3 regions of the Stenotrophomonas sp. YJH_SMC_82 genome follow, and region 2 is predicted to be linked to each of the others. Evidence: predicted binding sites of a transcription regulator. Region 2 holds the regulator's gene; each other region holds the start of a gene.
The links. Region 2 encodes HrcA, which represses chaperone genes, less so after heat shock. Its sites were predicted from a motif close to TTNGCACTCNNNNNNNNNGAGTGCNAA; they were not measured.
Positions count from the first base shown of each region.

Region 1: the regulator HrcA is predicted to act here: its motif matches at 827-853, upstream of rpoH (RNA polymerase sigma factor RpoH).
Region 3: the regulator HrcA is predicted to act here: its motif matches at 2,262-2,288, upstream of AC5P53_RS01950 (co-chaperone GroES).

Region 1 is NZ_JCAFSE010000001.1:385,442-391,991, reverse strand. It holds gene rpoH (RNA polymerase sigma factor RpoH) at 1-815, opposite strand, end outside; gene ung (uracil-DNA glycosylase) at 1,094-1,807, opposite strand; gene AC5P53_RS01750 (response regulator) at 1,804-2,646, opposite strand; gene ftsX (permease-like cell division protein FtsX) at 2,654-3,601, opposite strand; gene ftsE (cell division ATP-binding protein FtsE) at 3,605-4,291, opposite strand; gene rhlB (ATP-dependent RNA helicase RhlB) at 4,455-6,176, opposite strand.
Region 2 is NZ_JCAFSE010000002.1:315,283-321,832, forward strand. It holds gene AC5P53_RS09050 (helix-turn-helix domain-containing protein) at 1-189, shown strand, start outside; gene dnaJ (molecular chaperone DnaJ) at 250-1,374, opposite strand; gene dnaK (molecular chaperone DnaK) at 1,529-3,451, opposite strand; gene grpE (nucleotide exchange factor GrpE) at 3,634-4,149, opposite strand; gene hrcA (heat-inducible transcriptional repressor HrcA) at 4,213-5,277, opposite strand; gene recN (DNA repair protein RecN) at 5,393-6,550, shown strand, end outside.
Region 3 is NZ_JCAFSE010000001.1:426,395-432,944, forward strand. It holds gene cutA (divalent-cation tolerance protein CutA) at 1-164, opposite strand, end outside; gene AC5P53_RS01945 (endonuclease) at 233-2,023, opposite strand; gene AC5P53_RS01950 (co-chaperone GroES) at 2,335-2,622, shown strand; gene groL (chaperonin GroEL) at 2,704-4,353, shown strand; gene AC5P53_RS01960 (DUF6445 family protein) at 4,488-5,099, shown strand; gene AC5P53_RS01965 (serine hydrolase domain-containing protein) at 5,192-6,355, opposite strand; gene AC5P53_RS01970 (retropepsin-like aspartic protease) at 6,423-6,550, opposite strand, start outside.

The DNA of each region.
Region 1 (6,550 bases), on a different contig from region 2:
TCGGCCGACACGCCGTACTCGTCGGCCAGTTCCTGCAGCGTCACCTTGCTGTCCGCGTCCAGCCAGCGGCGGCGGATGATGTCGCGCGAGCGGGCATCCAGTTCCGCCAGGCCTTCGCGCAGCAGCTGCATCTGGTTGTCTTCGCTGTCCTCGCGCTCGTAGGCCATCGACGGGTCTTCGTCATCGGCGACCAGGAACGCAGCCGGCGACGGCGGTGCGTGTTCGTTGTCCTCGTCGGCCGGCGCATCGAACCCGATATCGCGACCCGACAGGCGCGACTCCATTTCCATGACCTCGCGCTCGGACACGTTCAGGTCCTTGGCCACCGCGCTCACTTCCGCCGCGTTCATCCAGCCCAGGCGCGTCTTCGACTTGCGCAGGTTGAAGAACAGCTTGCGCTGCGCCTTGGTGGTGGCGACCTTCACGATGCGCCAGTTCTTCAGGATGAACTCGTGCATCTCGGCACGGATCCAGTGCACCGCGAAGGAAACCAGGCGCACGCCCATGTCCGGGTCGAAGCGCTTGACCGCCTTCATCAGGCCGATGTTGCCTTCCTGGATCAGGTCGCCCAGGGCAAGGCCGTAGCCGTTGTAGCCGCGGGCCACGTGCACCACGAAGCGCAGGTGCGAATGCACCAGCTCGCGGGCAGCGTCCAGATCGTTGCCGTCGCGGAAGCGACGGGCCAGGTCCTGTTCGTCATCGACCGACAGCACCGGGATCTGGTGCACGGCACCGATGTAGGCGTCCAGCGAACCGAGCGCACTGGGAATCGGGAGATTGTTTGCCACAAGGGCAGTAGAGGTGTTCTGGCTCATAGGCACCCATCTTAGCAGTCCGGGATTTGGACTGCTAAAGGAGGAAAAAGTTCCAGCATCCCATTGATGCAACACTGGTCCCAAACAGAGCCCTACCGTAGCGCGATTTGATGACAGTGGCGAGCATGCTTTTCGGGATTCACAATCCCTTGGAATTCAAGCAATTACCTGCCGTAAAGCGGCCGATTCCGGTCAAGCGGAGCTGAACGGGCCGTTCTGAAGGCCCATTCAGGCCCGGGAACGTTGCCCGGTGTTCAGGCCCAGCGGCCCGCCGGCCCTCAGAGTGCCGAGCGCGGCGGCAGCGACCAGTCGATCGGGGCCTGGCCGCGGCGCTGCAGGTACTCGTTGGCCATCGAGAAATGACGACAGCCGAGGAAGCCCCGATGGGCCGAAAGCGGCGACGGATGCGGCGACTTCAGCACGCGATGGCGGCGGGTGTCGATCACCTTGCCCTTCTGCTGCGCATAGGCGCCCCAGAGCATGAACACCAGCCCTTCGCGCTCGCGGTTGAGCACATCCACCACGTGGTCGGTGAAGCCTTCCCAGCCACGACCCTGGTGCGCACCGGCCTTGCCCTCTTCCACCGTCAGTACCGCATTGAGCAGCAGCACGCCACGCTGCGCCCACGGAATCAGGCAGCCGTGGTCCGGACGCGGGATACCGAGATCGCTCTCGATCTCCTTGTAGATGTTCAGCAGCGACGGCGGCACCGGCACGCCCGGCGGCACCGAGAAACTCAGGCCATGTGCCTGGCCGCGACCGTGGTACGGGTCCTGCCCGAGGATCACCACCTTCACCTGCTCGAACGGCGTGGCGTCGAACGCGGCGAAGATCTGCGGGCCGGGCGGGAACACCGCCGCGCCACTGGCCTTGCGCTGGCGCAGGAAGCTGGACAGCTCGCGCATCTGCGGCTGCAACAGGTAATCGCCGACATGCTGCTTCCAGCTCGGTTCCAGCTGGATCGTCGGGGTGTCGGCTACTTCATCCATCATCGCAACAGAGGTCCATCGTTCAATCGGGCCAGCCTCAGCTGGAACAGCACCTTGGTGACCAGCAGCCGTTCTTCGATCGGCTTGAGCACCAGGTCGTTGGCACCGGACTGCAGCAGCCCGGTCTGGTTGTGCGGGTTGCCATCGCCGGTCATCACCAGCACCGGCAGGCGGCGCTTGCCGTAGCCGAAATCCACGCGCACGCGCTGCACCACGTCGCGACCGCTCAGTTCGCCCTTCAGGGTGACGTCGGTCAGCACCAGGTCGATGCGGTGGCGACTGCGGCCCAGCGACTCGGCGGTGAGCAGGGTGAACGCTTCTTCGGCGCTGACCACGTGCAGCACGTTCAACTGCTGGCGTTCCAGCATGCGCTTGGTGGCCTCGGCCACCACGCGGCTGTCCTCGATATAGAGGATGGTGGCACCGGGGATGGTCTGGGGCTGCACGTAGCCGCGGATGAAGGTCGCCAGTGCTTCATGGCCGAGCGATTTGTCGAAATAGTCGGTGACGTACTCGGTGAAGCGGCGCTGCTCCAGGTGCTGCTGGGCATCGCCGGAGACCACGATCACCGGCACATAGGCCTGGCCGGCCGCTTCGCGCACCATCCGCGCCAGCGCCAGGCCGTCGCCATCGCGCAGGGTCAGCGAGGTCGTCACCAGGTCCACCGGCCCCTGTGCCAGCGCCTGCTGTGCGTCCTCGATGCTGTCGCAGCCGATCACCTCCACGCCCGGCAGGTCACGCTGCAGGACGTCGGCGATCAGCTTGCGCACCAGCTTCGAGCCATCGACCACCATCACCCGCGTCGCGGGCCCTTCAAGGTGTTTCAGCGCTTGCGGTTGCATGCCGGTCTCAGGTGTCGGTCGGGCGGGTCTGGCGGAGGAAGTGGCCGGTGACCAGCCAGGCGCCCAGCCAACCCAGCAGCAGCGTGCCGAGCAGGACCAGGCCGCCGTGCAGCAGGTCCAGGCCGTGCAGTACGAACGGGCTGCCGTAGCTGCGCGAGAGTTCGGCCAGCGGCATGCGCAGGGCGGCACCCGCAGCGCCGATCAGGGCCAGCGCCACCGCGCCGGCGCCCAGGCCGTACCACGCGCCCAGGTACAGGAACGGGCGGCGGATGAAGCCATCGCTGGCGCCGAGCAGCTGCAGCACGCCGATCTCTTCGCGGCGGGCCTGGATGTCCAGGCGCACCGTGTTGCCGACCACCAGCGCGGCACCTGCGCCGAGCAGGACCGACAGCACCTGCACCAGCCGCGCACCGAAGGCAAGCCAGGCATCCAGGCGCTGGCGCCACAGCGCGTCGTGCTGCACCAGATCGGCCTCGGGCAGGCTTTCCAGCGCGCGCGCCAGGCGTGCGTCGTCCTTGCCCTGGCCGGGAGTGATCACCAGCAGCGAAGGCAGCGGATTGTCGTTGAGTGCGTCGATCGCCTCACCCAGGCCGGCATCGCGCAGTTCCTGCAGGCCCTGCTCGGGCGTGCGCACGTTCACTTCGGCCACGTCGTCGCGGTCGCGCAGCTGGCCGGCCAGGCGCAGCGCGCCGGGTGCATCGACGTTGCCCTTCAGGAACACGTTGATGTCGCGCGACTGCTGCACGCTGCCGGCGAACTGCTTGAGGTTGTCCAGCGCGATCGACAGGCCCAGCGGCAGCGCCAGCGCCAGCGCCATGACCATCACCGTCAGCAGGGTCGCCCATGGCTTGCGGCAGGTGCGGCCCAGGCTGAACACCACGCTGTGCACGTGGTGCTGGAACCAGACGCCCACGCGCGAGGGGGCGGCGACTTCGCTGTTTTCGTTCTTCGCCATCGGTTACTCCGCCAGGTCCTGCGGCGAGATGTCATCCACCAGCCGGCCATGGTCGAGGATCAGCACGCGCTTGCGCATGCGGCGCAGCAGCGGCAGGTCGTGGCTGACCACCAGCACGCTGGTGCCGCGCGAGGGCAGCTCGGCGAACAGGGCCATGATCTCCGCCGCCAGGGTCGGGTCGAGGTTGCCGGTCGGCTCATCGGCCACCAGCAGCTTGGGCTCGCCGACGATGGCGCGGGCGATGCCCACGCGCTGCTGCTCGCCGGCCGACAGCTGCGAGGGCAGCGCCTTCTCGCGATGGCCCAGGCCCATCCGCTCCAGCACCGAGCGCACGCGCTTGCTGATGTCGCCACGGCGGGTGCCGCGCAGGATCAGCGGCAGCGCCACGTTCTCGGCGATCGAGCGGTCCATCAGCAGCCGGTGGTCCTGGTAGACCGCGCCCACCGCGCGTCGGTGGCGGGGCACGTCGCCGCCGCGCACCTTCAGCAGGTTGCGCTCGTCGAACACCACCGCGCCGCGGCTGGGCCGCTCGTCGAGGTGGATCAACTTGAGCAAAGTGCTCTTGCCCGCACCGGAATGGCCGGTGACGAACAGCATCTCGCCCGGCGCGACCTCGAAGCTGACATCGATCAGCGCCTCGTGGCCACCGGCGTACTGTTTGCTGACATTGTCGAAGCGCAGGACACTCATGCCCCGATTATGCAGGAGCGGCGCGACCTCGTGGAGACGGTCGCGCGATAGGTAGTGCCGGCCGCTGGCCGGCAGCCATGTGGGTTGCCGGCCAGCGCCCGGCACTACCGTTCAAAGCCACCCGACCAACGGTCGGGGGCTTCCCGCTGATCGGCAGCGCCGATCAGCTGCCCGACAGCATCCGGCGGATCTTGCGGCCGATGCGGGTCAGGAACGAATCGCCGCTGTCGGCCGCCGTGCGCACCGGCTTGGCCACCACCTGCACCGGGGTCACCGGGCTGGCGCCGTTGCCGGCGTTGGCCTGCACGCCCTCGCCACCCTCGACCGGACGGCCGTGGCGACGACGACGGCGCTTGCGCGGCTTGCGCTCGCCATCCACGGCACCTTCCGGCGCGCCCTCGGCGCGGGGCGGGCGCGGCGGACGCGGAGCCTGGGCGACAGCGGCTTCAGCACCTTCGGCCGGGGCAGCTGCAACCTGCTCGCCTTCCACGCGCGGCTTGCGCGGGCCACGCGAACGGCGCTCGCCGCTGCGCTCACCGTCGCGACGCTCGCCACGGCCACCGCCGGAGCGGCCCCCACTGCGACCACCACCACGGCGCTCTTCTTCAGCGGCGCGGGCTTCGCGCGCTTCACGGAAGATCTGGCCGACGCTCTCGTTCTCCTCACCTTCCTCGCCAGCAGCCGGGGCCGGGCGTTCCGGGCGCGGCAGCGGCGTCAACAGTTCCTTGGTGACCGGCTCGGACGGGATCTTCTGCTCGATGTAGGCCTCGATGTCCGGCAGGCCCATCGCGTAGCGTTCGCAGGCGAAGCTGATCGCATCACCCTCTTCGCCCAGGCGCGCGGTACGACCGATGCGGTGCACGTAGTCTTCGGCGTCGAACGGCAGGTCGTAGTTGTAGACGTACTTGATGCCGTCGATGTGCAGGCCACGCGCGGCCACGTCGGTGGCCACCAGGATTTCCAGCTGGCCCTTCTGGAAGCGGTTGAGCAGGCTCTCACGCTTCTTCTGCGGCACGTCGCCGGACAGCACGCCGACGCGGTAGCCGGCCTTTTCCAGCGAGCGGGCGACGCGCTCGACGAACACCTTGGTATTGACGAACACCATGGTGCGCGCGCCTTCACTGCGCGACAGCAGGCCCAGCAGCAGCGGGATCTTCTCGTCGTCGGCCGGGAAATAGATGCGCTGGCGCACGCGCGCAGCGGTGATGGTCTCGGCTTCGACCACCAGCTTCTGCGGCTCGTTCATGTGCTCGTAGGCCAGCTCCAGCACGCGATGGCTGAGGGTGGCACTGAACAGCAGGGTCTGGCGGATGGTGCGTTCCGGCATGCGGCGCAGCAGGAAGCGGATGTCCTTGATGAAGCCCAGATCGAACATGCGATCGGCTTCGTCCAGCACGCAGATCTCGCAGGCATGCAGCGAAACCACCTTGTGCTGCTTGACGTAGTCGATCAGGCGGCCCGGGGTGGCGATGATCACGTCCACGCCCTGCTGCAGCAGCTCACGCTGCTTGTCGTAATCCACGCCACCGTAGACCAGCGCGAAACGCAGGCCCAGGTCGGAACCGAACTTCACCGCATCCTTGTGGATCTGGATGGCCAGTTCGCGGGTCGGGGCAAGGATCAGCGCACGCGGATCCTCCGGCTTGCGGTCGGCCAGCGCCGGGCGGGTCAGCAGGCGGTTCACGACAGCGACCAGGAAGGCCAGGGTCTTGCCGGTGCCGGTCTGGGCCTGGCCGGCAACATCACCGCCGGGCAGCGCGACCGGCAGGGTCAGCGCCTGGATCGGGGTGCAGCGGGTGAATCCGGCTCCTTCAAGGCCGGCCTGCAGGGCCGGATGCAGCTCGAAGGAGGAGAAGGTCAAATCGGTCAGCGGTTTGTCGCTCATGAGTCCGTCTTGGTATGGCCGCCGGCCCGTGGGGCGGCTGGCACTTCATCGTCTAGGGGCACCGTCGCAAACTGCGGCCCCTGCGGCGGGTTGGCAGGCTGGGACCACCGGTCCGCGCGCCGCACAATGCCCCAGTTTACCGCACTCGGGCAGGCAAACCGGAATGCGGCGTCTCATGGCGTCCAGAGACGCCACCTTCACCCAGCCACACCGGACTTGAACGGCCTGCCCGGGTTCGCTGGTGTCGCCCACTGCCAGCCCCATGTACAGGAAGACAGTGAAATCCGACACATACCGGCCATCGAAGCGATCACGATACGCTGGGTTCCAACCGGCGCCTGTCCCTGCCCTGCGATAGGGGTACACTGCCGGCC
Region 2 (6,550 bases):
GCCGGCGAACTGGGCATGACCTTCGGGCAGTGGCGGCAGCAGGCGCGCCTGCTGGCCGCTCTGGAGCGGCTGGCAGTCGGCGACAAGGTCATCGATGTGGCGCTGGCGATGGGCTACGACAGCCCCAGCGCGTTCACCAGCATGTTCAAGCGCCAATTGGGGCAGACGCCCGCGGCGTTTTTCCGCTGATCGCAAACGAAAACGCCGGGCATGGCCCGGCGCTACCGCTCAACGCTTCGGTTGAAAAACTCAGGACGTCATCCGGTCCCAGAAGCCCTTCACGCCATCCATGAACGTCGCCGACTTCGGCGAATGCTTGCGTGCTTCCTCGCCGACAAAGGTGGCTTCGAACTGCTCCAGCAGCTTGCGCTGTTCGTTGGTGAGGTTGACCGGGGTCTCCACCACCACGCGGCAGTACAGGTCGCCCTCGCTGCGGCTGCGCACCGAACGCACGCCCTTGCCACGCAGGCGGAACAGCTTGCCGGTCTGGGTCTCGGCCGGGATGCGGATTTCCGCTTCGCCGCCGAGGGTCGCCACGCGTACGGTGTCGCCCAGCGCTGCCTGCGAGATGCGGATCGGCACTTCGCAGTGCAGGTCGTCGCCATCGCGCTGGAAGATCGCATGCTCGCGCACCCGTACTTCCACGTACAGGTCACCCGGCGGCGTTCCTGCCGGGCCGGCCTCACCTTCGCCCTGCAGGCGGATGCGGTCGCCGGTATCGACGCCGGCCGGCACCTTCACCGACAGCACCTTGTCTTCCTCGACGCGGCCGTTGCCATGGCAGGTCTTGCAGGGCTTGGCGATGATCTGGCCACGGCCGCCGCAATTGTGGCAGGCCTGCTGCATGGCGAAGATGCCGCGCTGGATGCGCACCTGGCCGCGGCCATGGCACACATTGCAGGTTTCAACCTTGCCGTCTTCGGAGCCACTGCCATCGCAGTCGCCGCACTCGGCCAGGGTCGGGATCTCGATGCGGCGCTCGACGCCGCGTACCGCTTCTTCCAGGTCCAGCTCCATCACGTAGCCGATGTCGGCGCCGCGACGGGCCTGGCGCGGCCCACCGCCGCCCCCGCCAAAAATGTTGCCGAAGATATCGCCGAAGATATCGTTCATGTCCGGGCCGCCCGGACCACCACCGCCCATGCCGTGCTCGAACGCGGCGTGGCCGTGGCTGTCGTACATGCGGCGCTTGTTGCCATCGGACAGCACTTCGTAGGCTTCCTTGCACTCCTTGAAGGAGGCTTCGGCCGCCGCATCACCCGGGTTGCGGTCCGGGTGGAACTTCATCGCACAGCGACGGTAGGCCTTCTTCAGCTCGTCGTCGGTGGCGGTGCGGGCAACGCCCAGCACTTCGTAGTAATCGCGCTTGCTCATATGGTGAATCTGGTTCCGGAAAGTCGGGATTCGTCAAAGCGGAAGAGCGGAACCAGGTCCGCTCTTGCGTCGGGCGCCCCGACACGCCGGTGGGCGGTCAGGACCCTGATGCGACAACGGGACGCTGATGGCCAGCGTCCCGTGTCGGTCCGGATCAGGACTTCTTGTCGTCCTTGACTTCGGTGAACTCGGCGTCGACCACGTCGTCCTGCGCCTTGCCGGCGTTGCCGGCGTCGGCGCCCGGGGCACCGCCCTGGTCGGCCGAAGCAGCGGCGAACAGCGACTGGCCGGCTTCCTCCAGCACCTTCGACTTGGCTTCGATCTGTGCCTTGTCGTCACCCTTCATCGCGGTTTCCAGGTCGGCCAGGGCCGCCTCGACCTTGCCGATGACATCGCCGCCGACCTTGCTGCCGTGCTCGGTGATGGCACTGCGGGTGCCGTGGATCAGGGCATCGGCCTGATTGCGGGCCTGCACCAGCTCCTGGAACTTCTTGTCTTCTTCGCGGTTGGCTTCCGCGTCGGCGACCATGCGTGCGATCTCTTCCTCGGACAGGCCCGAACCGGCCTTGATCTCGACCTTCTGTTCCTTGTTGGTCTTCTTGTCCTTGGCCGACACGTGCAGGATGCCGTTGGCGTCGATGTCGAAGGACACTTCCACCTGCGGCAGGCCACGCGGAGCCGGCTCGATGCCGGACAGGTCGAACTTGGCCAGCGACTTGTTGAAGCGGGCCTGCTCGCGCTCACCCTGCAGCACGTGCACGGTCACGGCCGACTGGTTGTCCTCGGCGGTGGAGAACACCTGCGAGGCCTTGGTCGGGATGGTGGTGTTCTTCTCGATGATCTTGGTGAACACGCCGCCCATGGTTTCGATACCCAGCGACAGCGGGGTCACGTCCAGCAGCAGCACGTCCTTGACGTCGCCGCCCAGCACGCCGCCCTGGATCGCAGCGCCCAGTGCCACGGCTTCGTCCGGGTTGACGTCCTTGCGCGGTTCCTTGCCGAAGAATTCGGTCACCGCCTGCTGCACCTTCGGCATGCGGGTCTGGCCACCGACCAGGATCACTTCGCTGATGTCGCTCGAACGCAGGCCGGCATCGTTCAGGGCGACGCGGCACGGCTCGATCGACTTCTTGATCAGGTCTTCCACCAGTGCTTCCAGCTTGGCGCGGGTCAGCTTGATGTTCAGGTGCTTCGGACCCGAGGCGTCAGCGGTGACGTACGGCAGGTTCACTTCGGTCTGCTGGGCGCTGGACAGCTCGATCTTGGCGCGCTCGGCAGCGTCCTTCAGGCGCTGCAGGGCCAGCGGATCCTTGCGCAGGTCGATGCCCTGGTCCTTGTTGAATTCTTCAACCAGGTACTCGATGACGCGGTTGTCGAAGTCTTCGCCGCCCAGGAAGGTGTCGCCGTTGGTGGCCAGCACTTCGAACTGCTTCTCGCCGTCGACGTTGGCGATCTCGATCACCGAGACGTCGAAGGTGCCGCCGCCCAGGTCGTACACCACGATCTTGCGATCCTTGTTGTCGCCCTTGTCCAGGCCATAGGCCAGCGCGGCCGCGGTCGGCTCGTTGATGATGCGCTTGACGTCCAGGCCGGCGATGCGGCCGGCATCCTTGGTCGCCTGGCGCTGGCTGTCGTTGAAGTAGGCCGGCACGGTGATGACCGCTTCGGTGACCTTCTCACCGAGGAAGTCCTCGGCGGTCTTCTTCATCTTCTCCAGCACCTTGGCCGAGATTTCCTGCGGGGCCATCTTCTTGCCATCGCTGGTCGACACCCAGGCATCGCCGTTGTCATGGGCCAGGATGCTGTACGGGACGTGGGCGATGTCCTTCTGCACTTCGGCGTCGGTGAACTTGCGGCCGATCAGGCGCTTCACCGCATAGAAGGTGTTCTTCGGGTTGGTGACGGCCTGGCGCTTGGCCGAGGCGCCCACCAGGACTTCGCCGTCCTTGGTGTAGGCGACGATCGACGGGGTGGTGCGATCGCCTTCCGAATTCTCGATGACGCGGGCCTTGCCGCCGTCCATGATCGCCACGCACGAGTTGGTGGTGCCGAGGTCGATACCAATGATCTTGCCCATGGGGGAGACTCCTGAGGATGCTTGTTGGGGTCAGTCCGGCCGTTCGGCCGGTGGATGAATACGATGTGGGGGAGGCTCGTGGAACATTCAAGCCATCTCCCGAACGCTGTGTTTCCGGTCGCCCGGCGCGTTCAGCGTCGGGCCGGGTGACGGGACATTCCCGCCTTCCGGCCCTGGAGGGGTCAGTCGGCGGCCACCACCACCAGCGCCGGCCGCAGCAGGCGCTCGTTGAGCAGGTAACCCTTCTGGAACACGGTCACCACGCTGCCCGGGGCGGCGTCTGGGGCCGGCACCTGGCTGATGGCCTGGTGGTGTTCCGGGTTGAACGGCTGGCCGATCGGGTCCAGCAGGACCAGCCCGTTGTCGGCGGCAACCTTCAGCAGCTGCTTGTAGGTCAGCTCCAGGCCCTCGCGCAGCGGATGCGGGTCATCGCCGGCCGCCTTCAAGCCGGCATCCAGGCTGTCGAACACCGGCAGCAGCTCGCCCAGCAGCTTCTCGTTGGCGAACTTGCGGGCCTGCTCGATGTCACGGGCAACGCGCTTGCGCTGGTTCTCGAGGTCGGCGCGCTCACGCAGCGCATCGGCCTTGATCTGCTCGACCTCGGCGCGCAGGCGCTCCACTTCGTCGTTGACGCCGGCGGCGGCGGCCGCATCGGCGGCAGTCTGCTGGGATTCGATATCTGGATGTTCGTGGTTCATGTCTGGGTCCCTGGCGGTCAGTCTCCGCCTCCACCCACCCTAGTGTGGGCGGGATGCTGCGTTTCAAGCGTCGGATGTTCCAGGAGTGCGCCCGGCTGGCGAAAACGCCGCGCCGAGTACATCGGCAGTAGCCTGGACCAGCGGGATCATCCGGTCGTAGGCCATCCGCTTGGGGCCGATCACGCCCAGCACGCCCAGCACCTGGCCATTGGCCGTGTAAGGGGCAGTGACCAGCGAGACGCCCTGCAGCGGCATCATCCCGGTCTCCTCGCCGATGAAGATGCGCACGCCGGGCGCCTGGATGGTCCGCTCCAGCAGCTGCAGGATCTCCCGCTTGCTGGAGAACAGCTCGAACAGCTCGCGCAGCCGCTCCAGGTCGGACAGGTCCTGCACCCCCATCAGACGGGTCTGCCCGGCCACCAGCATGTCGTCGGCCGCCGGCTGCAGGGCCTGCTCGGCCAGCTCGATGCTGTGCGCCAGCAGCTGCTCCAGCTCCGAACGGGCATCACGCAGTTCCAGCAGCAGGCGGGTGCGGATCTCGGCCATCGGCAGGCCGGCGAAATGCGCGTTGAGGTAGTTGGCGACCTGTTCCAGCTGGCCCGGCGCGAACTCCTGGCGGGTCTCGATGACCCGGTTCTGCACCTCGTTGTCGGCGAACACCAGGATCGCCAGCACCCGGCGCCCGTCCAGCGCCACGAAATCGATCTGGCGGAACGCGAACTGCTCGCGCCGCGGGGCGCTGACCACGCCGACGAAGTGGCTCATCGCCGACAGCAGCTCCGAGGCGCTGCCAAGCAGGGCCTGGGTGCTGCCGCCGCCGGCCAGTTCCTGGCGCAGCCGGGCCAGCTCGCCTTCGCCCGGCGGCTGCATCTGCAGCAGGCTGTCGACGAACACCCGGTAGCCATGTGCGGTCGGGACGCGCCCGGCCGAGGTGTGCGGCGAAGCCAGCAGCCCCAGGTCTTCCAGGTCACCCAGGATGTTGCGGATGGTGGCCGGACTGACCTCCAGCCCGGCCACGCGCGCCAGCGTCTGCGAGCCGACCGGCTCACCGTCCTGGATGTAACGCGCGATCAGCGTGCGCAGCAGATGGCGCGCACGCGGGGCAAGCTGGTCGGGAGAACCGTGCATGGAATCAACCTGTGAGACACGGACACTAGATAATGGCGGCGGATCACCTTGGCAAGTCATTGGACCTCCCGCGCCCGCGTGCTAGCGTTGCGCGGCTGCTGACACCCCCTTACCCATGCTCAGACATCTTTCGATCAAGGATTTCGCCGTCGTCCGCGCCACCGAACTGGAGTTCGGGCCAGGCATGACCGTGGTTTCAGGCGAGACCGGCGCCGGCAAGTCACTGATGGTCGACGCGCTGGGCTTCCTGTCCGGCCTGCGCGCCGACAGCGGCGTGGTCCGCCACGGCGCCGCGCGCGCCGAGCTGTCGGCCGAGTTCGCGCTGGACCAGCTGCAGGCCGCGCGCCAGTGGCTGGCCGACAACGAGCTGGACGACGAGGAGCAGTGCCAGCTGCGCCGCGTGATCCGTGCCGATGGCGGCTCGCGGGCCTGGATCAACGGCCGCCCGGTGACCCTGGCCCAGCTGGGCGACCTGGCCTCGTTGCTGGTGGAGATCCACGGCCAGCACGAACAGCAGGCCCTGCTGACGCGCCCGTCGCAGCTGGCCCTGCTGGACGCCTATGCCGGCAACGAGGACGAGCGCCGCCAGGTGCGCCGCGCCGCTGCGGCCTGGCAGGCGCTGGTCGATGAATCGCTGGCGCTGTCGCAGCAGGGCGACGTCAGTGACCGGATCGGCTTCCTGGAGCACCAGCTGCGCGAACTGGACCGCGAAGACCTGGAACCGGAGTCGATTGCCGCGCTGGGCGCCAGCCACCGCCGCCAGGCCCATGCCAGTGCCCTGCTGAGTGCCTGCCAGGCGGCCAGCAACCAGCTCAATGGCGACGACGGCAGTTCCGCGCTGGACCTGCTGCAGCAGGTGCGCCACGAGCTGTCGCGCCTGATCGAACACGACCCGCGCCTGGGCGAGGTCGACGGCCTGATCGAAAACGCCTCGATCCAGCTGCACGAAGCCCTGTCGCTGCTGGACCGCGTGCATGACGACCTCGACGCCGACCCGGAACAGTTCGAGGAGAACGAGCGTCGCCTCGGCCGCCTGCACGACTTGGCCCGCAAGCACCGTGTGCCGATGGACGAGCTGGGCGCGCAGCGCGAGCGCATGCACGCCGAAGTGGAACAGCTGCGTGGTGCTGACGAACGCCTGCAGCGCCTCGCCGGCGAGATCGACAAGGCCGCTGCGGCGTGGCGCGTGCAGGCCGGGCTGCTGACCGCCAGCCGCCGCGCCGCCGCTGCCGAGCTGTCGGCCACCACCACCGGCATCATCGCCGAGCTGGGC
Region 3 (6,550 bases), on a different contig from region 2:
TCGGTGGTCACCTCCCCCTGCCAGCGGTAGGTCGACTGCGCGCCATCGAGGCGGGTCACGCATGCCGCCAGGCGCTCGCCGACCAGCGCGTGCGCGATGCGCTCGGCACTGGCCCGGTCCGGGCAGGTGGTCAACAGCAGCAGGACGGGATCGACGGTCGACATGACCGCCGAGTATAGGGCCGCCGCCGGGTCAGGGCCGGGCGGCGGCAGTGGACCGCTGCGTTGCGCGGTCAGTTGGCCAGCTGGCAGGTGGCCGGCTTGGCCGAGGTGAACAGGGCCGGGGTTGCCCACTCGGGGTGGTCGATGAACGGGTTGCGGTTGCCCTGGAAGCTGTAGATCACGTCATTGCGCGCACGCTCGGCATCATCCGGCGGATCGGACAGGTGCCAGTCGATCAGCGTGGACAGCAGGCCCATGTAGGCCGGCGAACTGCTGGTCTTGACGATTTTGCTGCGGTCGTCGGTCAGCTCCAGGTCCGGCTCGGACTGGCCGGTGGCCGCATCCTTGCCGCCCTCGTAACGGATCGCCATGTACATCACCGCACGCGCCATGTCGCCCTTGCGCTTGCCCCACACCTCGAAGGTGCCGGTGTTGCCGTCCGGCGTGCGCACCCAGTTGGAGTTGCCCGGATAGCCGCCGCTGCCGCCGCCCTGGCCGTTGTTGGCCTCGGTGGCGCGCTCGCCGCAGTTGGCGTCGCACTTGCCGAACGGCTTGTTGCCACGGTCGGCGTTCCACTGCGCGTCGGTCAGGTACAGCATGTGGGTGTCGGTATACGGCGCGTACGGCAGGCCCTTGTCACCGGTGGTGGTGGCAAAGCCCAGCGAGTTCGGCCAGGTGTGCTCGCGGTTGTACTTCAGGCCACTGCCACTGCCGGCGCGATCGGTCACCTTGGCGTAGCTGTGGTTGCGATATGCATCGAGGATCCTGCCGGAATTGTTCGGATCCTCGTCGGCGATTTCCAGAATGGTCCAGGTACTGGTGCCCGAGCCGCTGTAAGGGTAGGCGGTGTGGCCCTTGATGGTGGCATGCAGCGAGCAGCGCAGCTGGCTGGGGCTGCTGGTGTTGACCTTGGAGTAATAGCCGGCCGGCACGCCCGGGTTGCCCGGGTCCGGATTGCCGCCGGTGCTGGCCACGGTGAAGGCGATGCGGCTGTCGGCGGCCGGGTGCGCGCCCTGCAGGTCGGTGATGCGCGCGGCGCGGATGTCGAAGCGGCAGGCCTCACCGGCCACCAGCGCAGTGTTGGTGGACAGCTTCACGCTGCGGCCGCTGGCCGGGAAGGTCAACGGCACGCTGCCGGAGGTGCCGCAGCTCAGGGCGAAGGCGCCACTGGCCAGGTTCACCGTCTCGCTGAACACCACTTCCAGGTCGGCGGCGGCCGGGAAGGTGCTGCTGCCCTGCGCCGGGGTGGTGGTGGAGACCGACGGCGGTGTGTTCGGGCCCGGGGTTCCGCCGCCACTGAAGGTCTGGCCGTTGTTGCAGCTGCCGAAGGTCTGCCTGGCCGACTCGGCCCAGGTGAAGTGGGTGTACTGGCTGCCGCTGCCGGTCAGCTGCAGCGAGGTGCCCGCGGCCGTGCTGTTGGTCTCGGCCACCGGGATGTTCTGGCTGGTCATGCCGGCGGCAGGGCCACCGGAGGCGGTGATGGCGCCCTCGTAGCTGAGGAACTGGACCACCTTGCCGCTGGCATCGACCAGGGCGATGCCGTCGTTGGGGCCGTTCTGGATGCCGTTGGTCGGGTAGTTGACCACGGCGATGGTCGCGCTGCCGCAGCCGGCGGCGGTGCCGGCCGGGACCGGGTTGTTGGCGTAGACCGCGGCCGCCGAAGGATTGCTGCCGTTGTAGAGGTAGAGGCGGTAGCCGGACAGGTCCTCGCCGGCGGTGGCGACCACTTCGATGGCTTCGCCGACGTCACCGGCGGCGGTGCTGTCGTCGTAGTGCAGTTCGTTGATGAAAACCTCGGCCTGGGCCGGCGCGGCGGCCAGTGCCAGCAGGCAGGCGGCGGCAAGCGGGGACAGCAATCGCATCGACTACTCCTTGTGATTGGGAATGCCTGACCGAGCCTAAGGCCGATCCAGTGACACTTTGTCGTAAATGAACGTCAGATATCTGACAGTGCGACGCTTGTCACCGAAATTGTCCAAGCCCGACGCCTTGGCCGAGGCGCGCGGGCGGAAAAATTTTTTCATTCCGCCCTTGAAAGGGGGCGGCGGGGCTCCATCTCTGCCCTGCTCCCGACGTTGTCGGGTTTCTTCACGTGCGGTTCTGGCACTCGCCTGGGGTGAGTGCTAACATCGCCGGACTTTTTTAGACCAATCAATCACTTAAGAGGTCTCCTATGAGCATCAAGCCGCTGCACGACCGCGTTGTGGTCAAGCCGATCGAAGCCGACGAAATCTCCGCCGGTGGCATCGTCATCCCCGACTCGGCCAAGGAAAAGTCCACCAAGGGTGAGGTCGTGGCCGTCGGCCCCGGCAAGCCGCTGGACAACGGCAACGTGCGCGCGCCGTCGCTGAAGGTCGGCGACAAGGTCATCTACGGCCAGTACGCCGGCAGCTCGTACAAGAGCGAAGGCGTCGAATACAAGGTCCTGCGCGAAGACGACGTGCTCGCCGTCATCGGCTGAGCCCCGGCGCGACCTGTTTCAACCTGATCCCAAACTCCCAGCCGCCGGGCATCGTCCGGCGCTACCAATGAGGTAAATGCAATGGCTGCCAAGGATATTCGTTTCGGTGAAGACGCCCGTTCGCGCATGGTGCGCGGCGTCAACGTTCTCGCCAATGCCGTCAAGGCCACCCTGGGCCCGAAGGGCCGCAACGTCGTGCTGGAAAAGAGCTTCGGCGCGCCGACCATCACCAAGGACGGCGTCTCCGTCGCCAAGGAGATCGAACTGGCTGACAAGTTCGAGAACATGGGCGCGCAGATGGTGAAGGAAGTTGCTTCGCGCACCAACGACGATGCCGGCGACGGCACCACCACCGCCACCGTGCTGGCCCAGGCCCTGATCCGCGAAGGCGCCAAGGCCGTTGCCGCCGGCATGAACCCGATGGACCTCAAGCGCGGTATCGACAAGGCCGTCTCGGCCGCCGTCGCCGAGCTGAAGAACATCTCCAAGCCGACCGCCGACGACAAGGCGATCGCCCAGGTCGGTACCATCTCGGCCAACTCGGACGAGTCGATCGGCCAGATCATCGCTGACGCGATGAAGGAAGTCGGCAAGGAAGGCGTCATCACCGTTGAAGAAGGCTCGGGCCTGGACAACGAGCTGGACGTGGTCAAGGGCATGCAGTTCGACCGCGGCTACCTGTCGCCGTACTTCATCAACAACCAGCAGTCGCAGACCGCTGACCTGGATGACCCGTTCATCCTGCTGCACGACAAGAAGATCTCCAACGTCCGTGACCTGCTGCCGGTGCTGGAAGGCGTCGCCAAGGCCGGCAAGCCGCTGCTGATCGTGGCCGAGGAAGTTGAAGGCGAAGCGCTGGCCACCCTGGTAGTCAACACCATCCGTGGCATCGTCAAGGTCGTGGCCGTCAAGGCCCCGGGCTTCGGCGACCGTCGCAAGGCGATGCTGGAAGACATGGCCGTGCTGACCGGCGGCACCGTGATCTCCGAAGAAGTCGGCCTGTCGCTGGAGAAGGCCACCATCAAGGACCTGGGCCGCGCCAAGAAGGTGCAGGTCTCCAAGGAGAACACCACCATCATCGACGGCGTCGGCGACAAGGCCAACGTTGATGCACGCGTGGCGCAGATCAAGACCCAGATCCAGGACACCTCCTCGGATTACGACCGCGAGAAGCTGCAGGAACGCGTGGCCAAGCTGGCCGGCGGTGTTGCCGTGATCAAGGTCGGCGCCTCGACCGAAATCGAAATGAAGGAAAAGAAGGATCGCGTCGACGACGCCCTGCACGCGACCCGTGCGGCCGTTGAAGAAGGCGTGGTTCCGGGCGGCGGCGTTGCCCTAGTCCGCGCGATCACCGCGCTGGCCGGCCTGAAGGGCGCCAACGAAGACCAGAACCACGGCATCCAGATCGCCCTGCGCGCGATGGAAGCCCCGCTGCGCGAGATCGTGGCCAACGCCGGTGACGAGCCGTCGGTCATCATCAACAAGGTCAAGGAAGGCACCGGCAGCTTCGGTTACAACGCCGCCACCGGCGAGTTCGGCGACATGCTGCAGTTCGGCATCCTGGACCCGACCAAGGTGACCCGTTCGGCGCTGCAGAACGCCGCCTCGATCGCTGGCCTGATGATCACCACCGAAGCCATGGTTGCCGAAGCTCCGAAGAAGGACGAGCCGGCCATGGGTGGCGCCGGTGGCATGGGCGGCATGGGTGGCATGGGCGGCATGGACTTCTAAGTCCACGTCCCCCGGGCGGTCGTTGCCGACCCTGGTCGGCACGCCCTCCCGATGCAAGGAAGAACCCCGCCGCAAGGCGGGGTTTTTCGTTGCCCGGTTGCCGCCGCAGCAGCGCATCGCTACGCTCGGTGGCCATGCCTACCTCCTTCATCGTCGTCGACGACTTCCTTTCTCCTGCCGATGCGCAGGGGCTGCGCCAGGCGGCGCTGGGCCTGACCTATCCGGTGCAGGAGGGTGCATTCCCCGGCCGCAATTCGCAGCAGCGGCTGGAACTGGATGGGCTGTCCGGCGCGGTCTCGCGGCTGGTCAACGAACCGCTGCGGCCGGTCAACCCACTGCAGTCGCATGGCAAGTTCCGCCTTACCCTGGCCGGTGACACCGGCCGCGCCAAGGTGCACGCCGATCACTCGCACTGGTCGGGCATCCTCTACCTGAGTGCACCGGAGCACTGCGAGGGCGGCACCGAGTTCTTCCGCCACCGCCGTACCGGCACCGAGCGCATGGCCCTGGATGCAGCGGAGCTGGCCGCATTGGGCTATGCCAACGGCGGCGACATGCATCGTGACATCATCGAGCGCGACAGCAACGACGACAGCCAGTGGGAAATGACCATGCGCATCCCGATGCGTTTCAACCGGCTGGTGCTGCTGCGGCCCTGGTTCTGGCATACCGCCGGGCCAGCGTTCGGCGACCGCCCGGAGAATGGCCGGCTGGTGTACCTGATGTTCTTCGAGCAGGCGCGCTGAGCGGAGCAGGCATCCACGCGTGAGGTGGATCCACACGCCATGCATGGTTGCTCCCATCCCTCCGCACTCCCCGCCCAGGGATCATCGCGCCTTCATTCGACGAAGGCCTTCGCCGCGCCGTATTCCCACTGCCATGGCACGCCGGTATCACCCAGCACGAACGCCACCAGTGCCGGGAAGGTGGCCTCGGCCCGTACATCGTTGCCCAGGATCACCACGCAGCGTTTGTGCCGCTCGATGCACACCAGGGTGTTGCCGACCGCATCGTCGTGGCCGCCCTTGTAGAAGCCTGCACCCTGGGGGCCACGGAAGGTCACCACGCCCAGGCCCGCGGCCAGATCCCGGTGCTGCTGCGCAACGGGCAGCTCCGGCTGCAGCGTTGGGAACTGGCTGGCGGTGGTGATCGGCAGCTGCGGCCGCACCAGTTCCCTGCGCATTGCCGCAGACAGCCCATCGCCGCGCACATAACCGGCGGCGAAGTGGGCCATGTCGGTGATGGTGGTATCCATCGATCCTGCCGCCCGCACACGGCTGCGTTGATCGTGCGGCTCTGTATTGCCTTCGACGGTCCAGCCATCGGCCAGGTTGCCGGCGAAATCCGCGCGCCACGACATGCTGGTGCGCGCCATGCCGAAGCGATCGAACACGCGCTGCTGCATCAACGCACCCACATCCTCGCCCAGTCGCCCACGTTCGATCACGAACTGCAGCAGGATCAGGCCCTCGCCGGAATAGCCGTAGCGGCTGCCGGGCTCGAAGTGGAACTTCAACCGGCCATCCGGTTCGAGAAAGCCGAAGTTGGCAAAGCCGCTGGCGTGATTCAGCAGCTTTCGGGGCGTGAGCCGGCGCCAGCGTGCATCACTCGCCAGCACGCTGTAGTCGGCGTACTTTTTCGGTTCGGGCGGGTAGTCTGGCAGCGGCACGTCCAGAGCTGTGGCGATGCTGGCATCCAGATCGATCACCCCGTCCTGCGCCAGCTGTGCGACCAGGTGGCCGAAGGCCATCTTGGTGAGCGATGCGGCATACATCACGGTGTCGGTGCGCAGCGGCTCGCCTGCGGCGTTGCGTTCACCGTAGGCGGCCACATGCACCACCTTGCCGTCATCGATCACCGCCAGCGCCATCCCGCGCGCATGGGCCGCCTGCATCAGCCGCCGTGCTTCGGCATCGATGCGAGTGGGCGAGGGCACGGGTGGCGGCGCGGCCAGTACCGCCAGCGGGAGTAGCGTCAGCAACATCAGGGTGGCACGGCACATGCGTGGAACTCCTGGTGGGGCGCACGGTGATGCTACGCCGGGCTGCCGCTGGCGTCATCGCCAGATGTCAGCCGGCCTGCGGCCGGCGCAGGCAGATCCGCGCCGCGCCGGCACCGATGTCCACCTGGCCGCCGCGCATTGCATCGGCACCGAGGATCAGCGCCGGCCGGCCCTCCAGGCCGATCGCCTTGAACA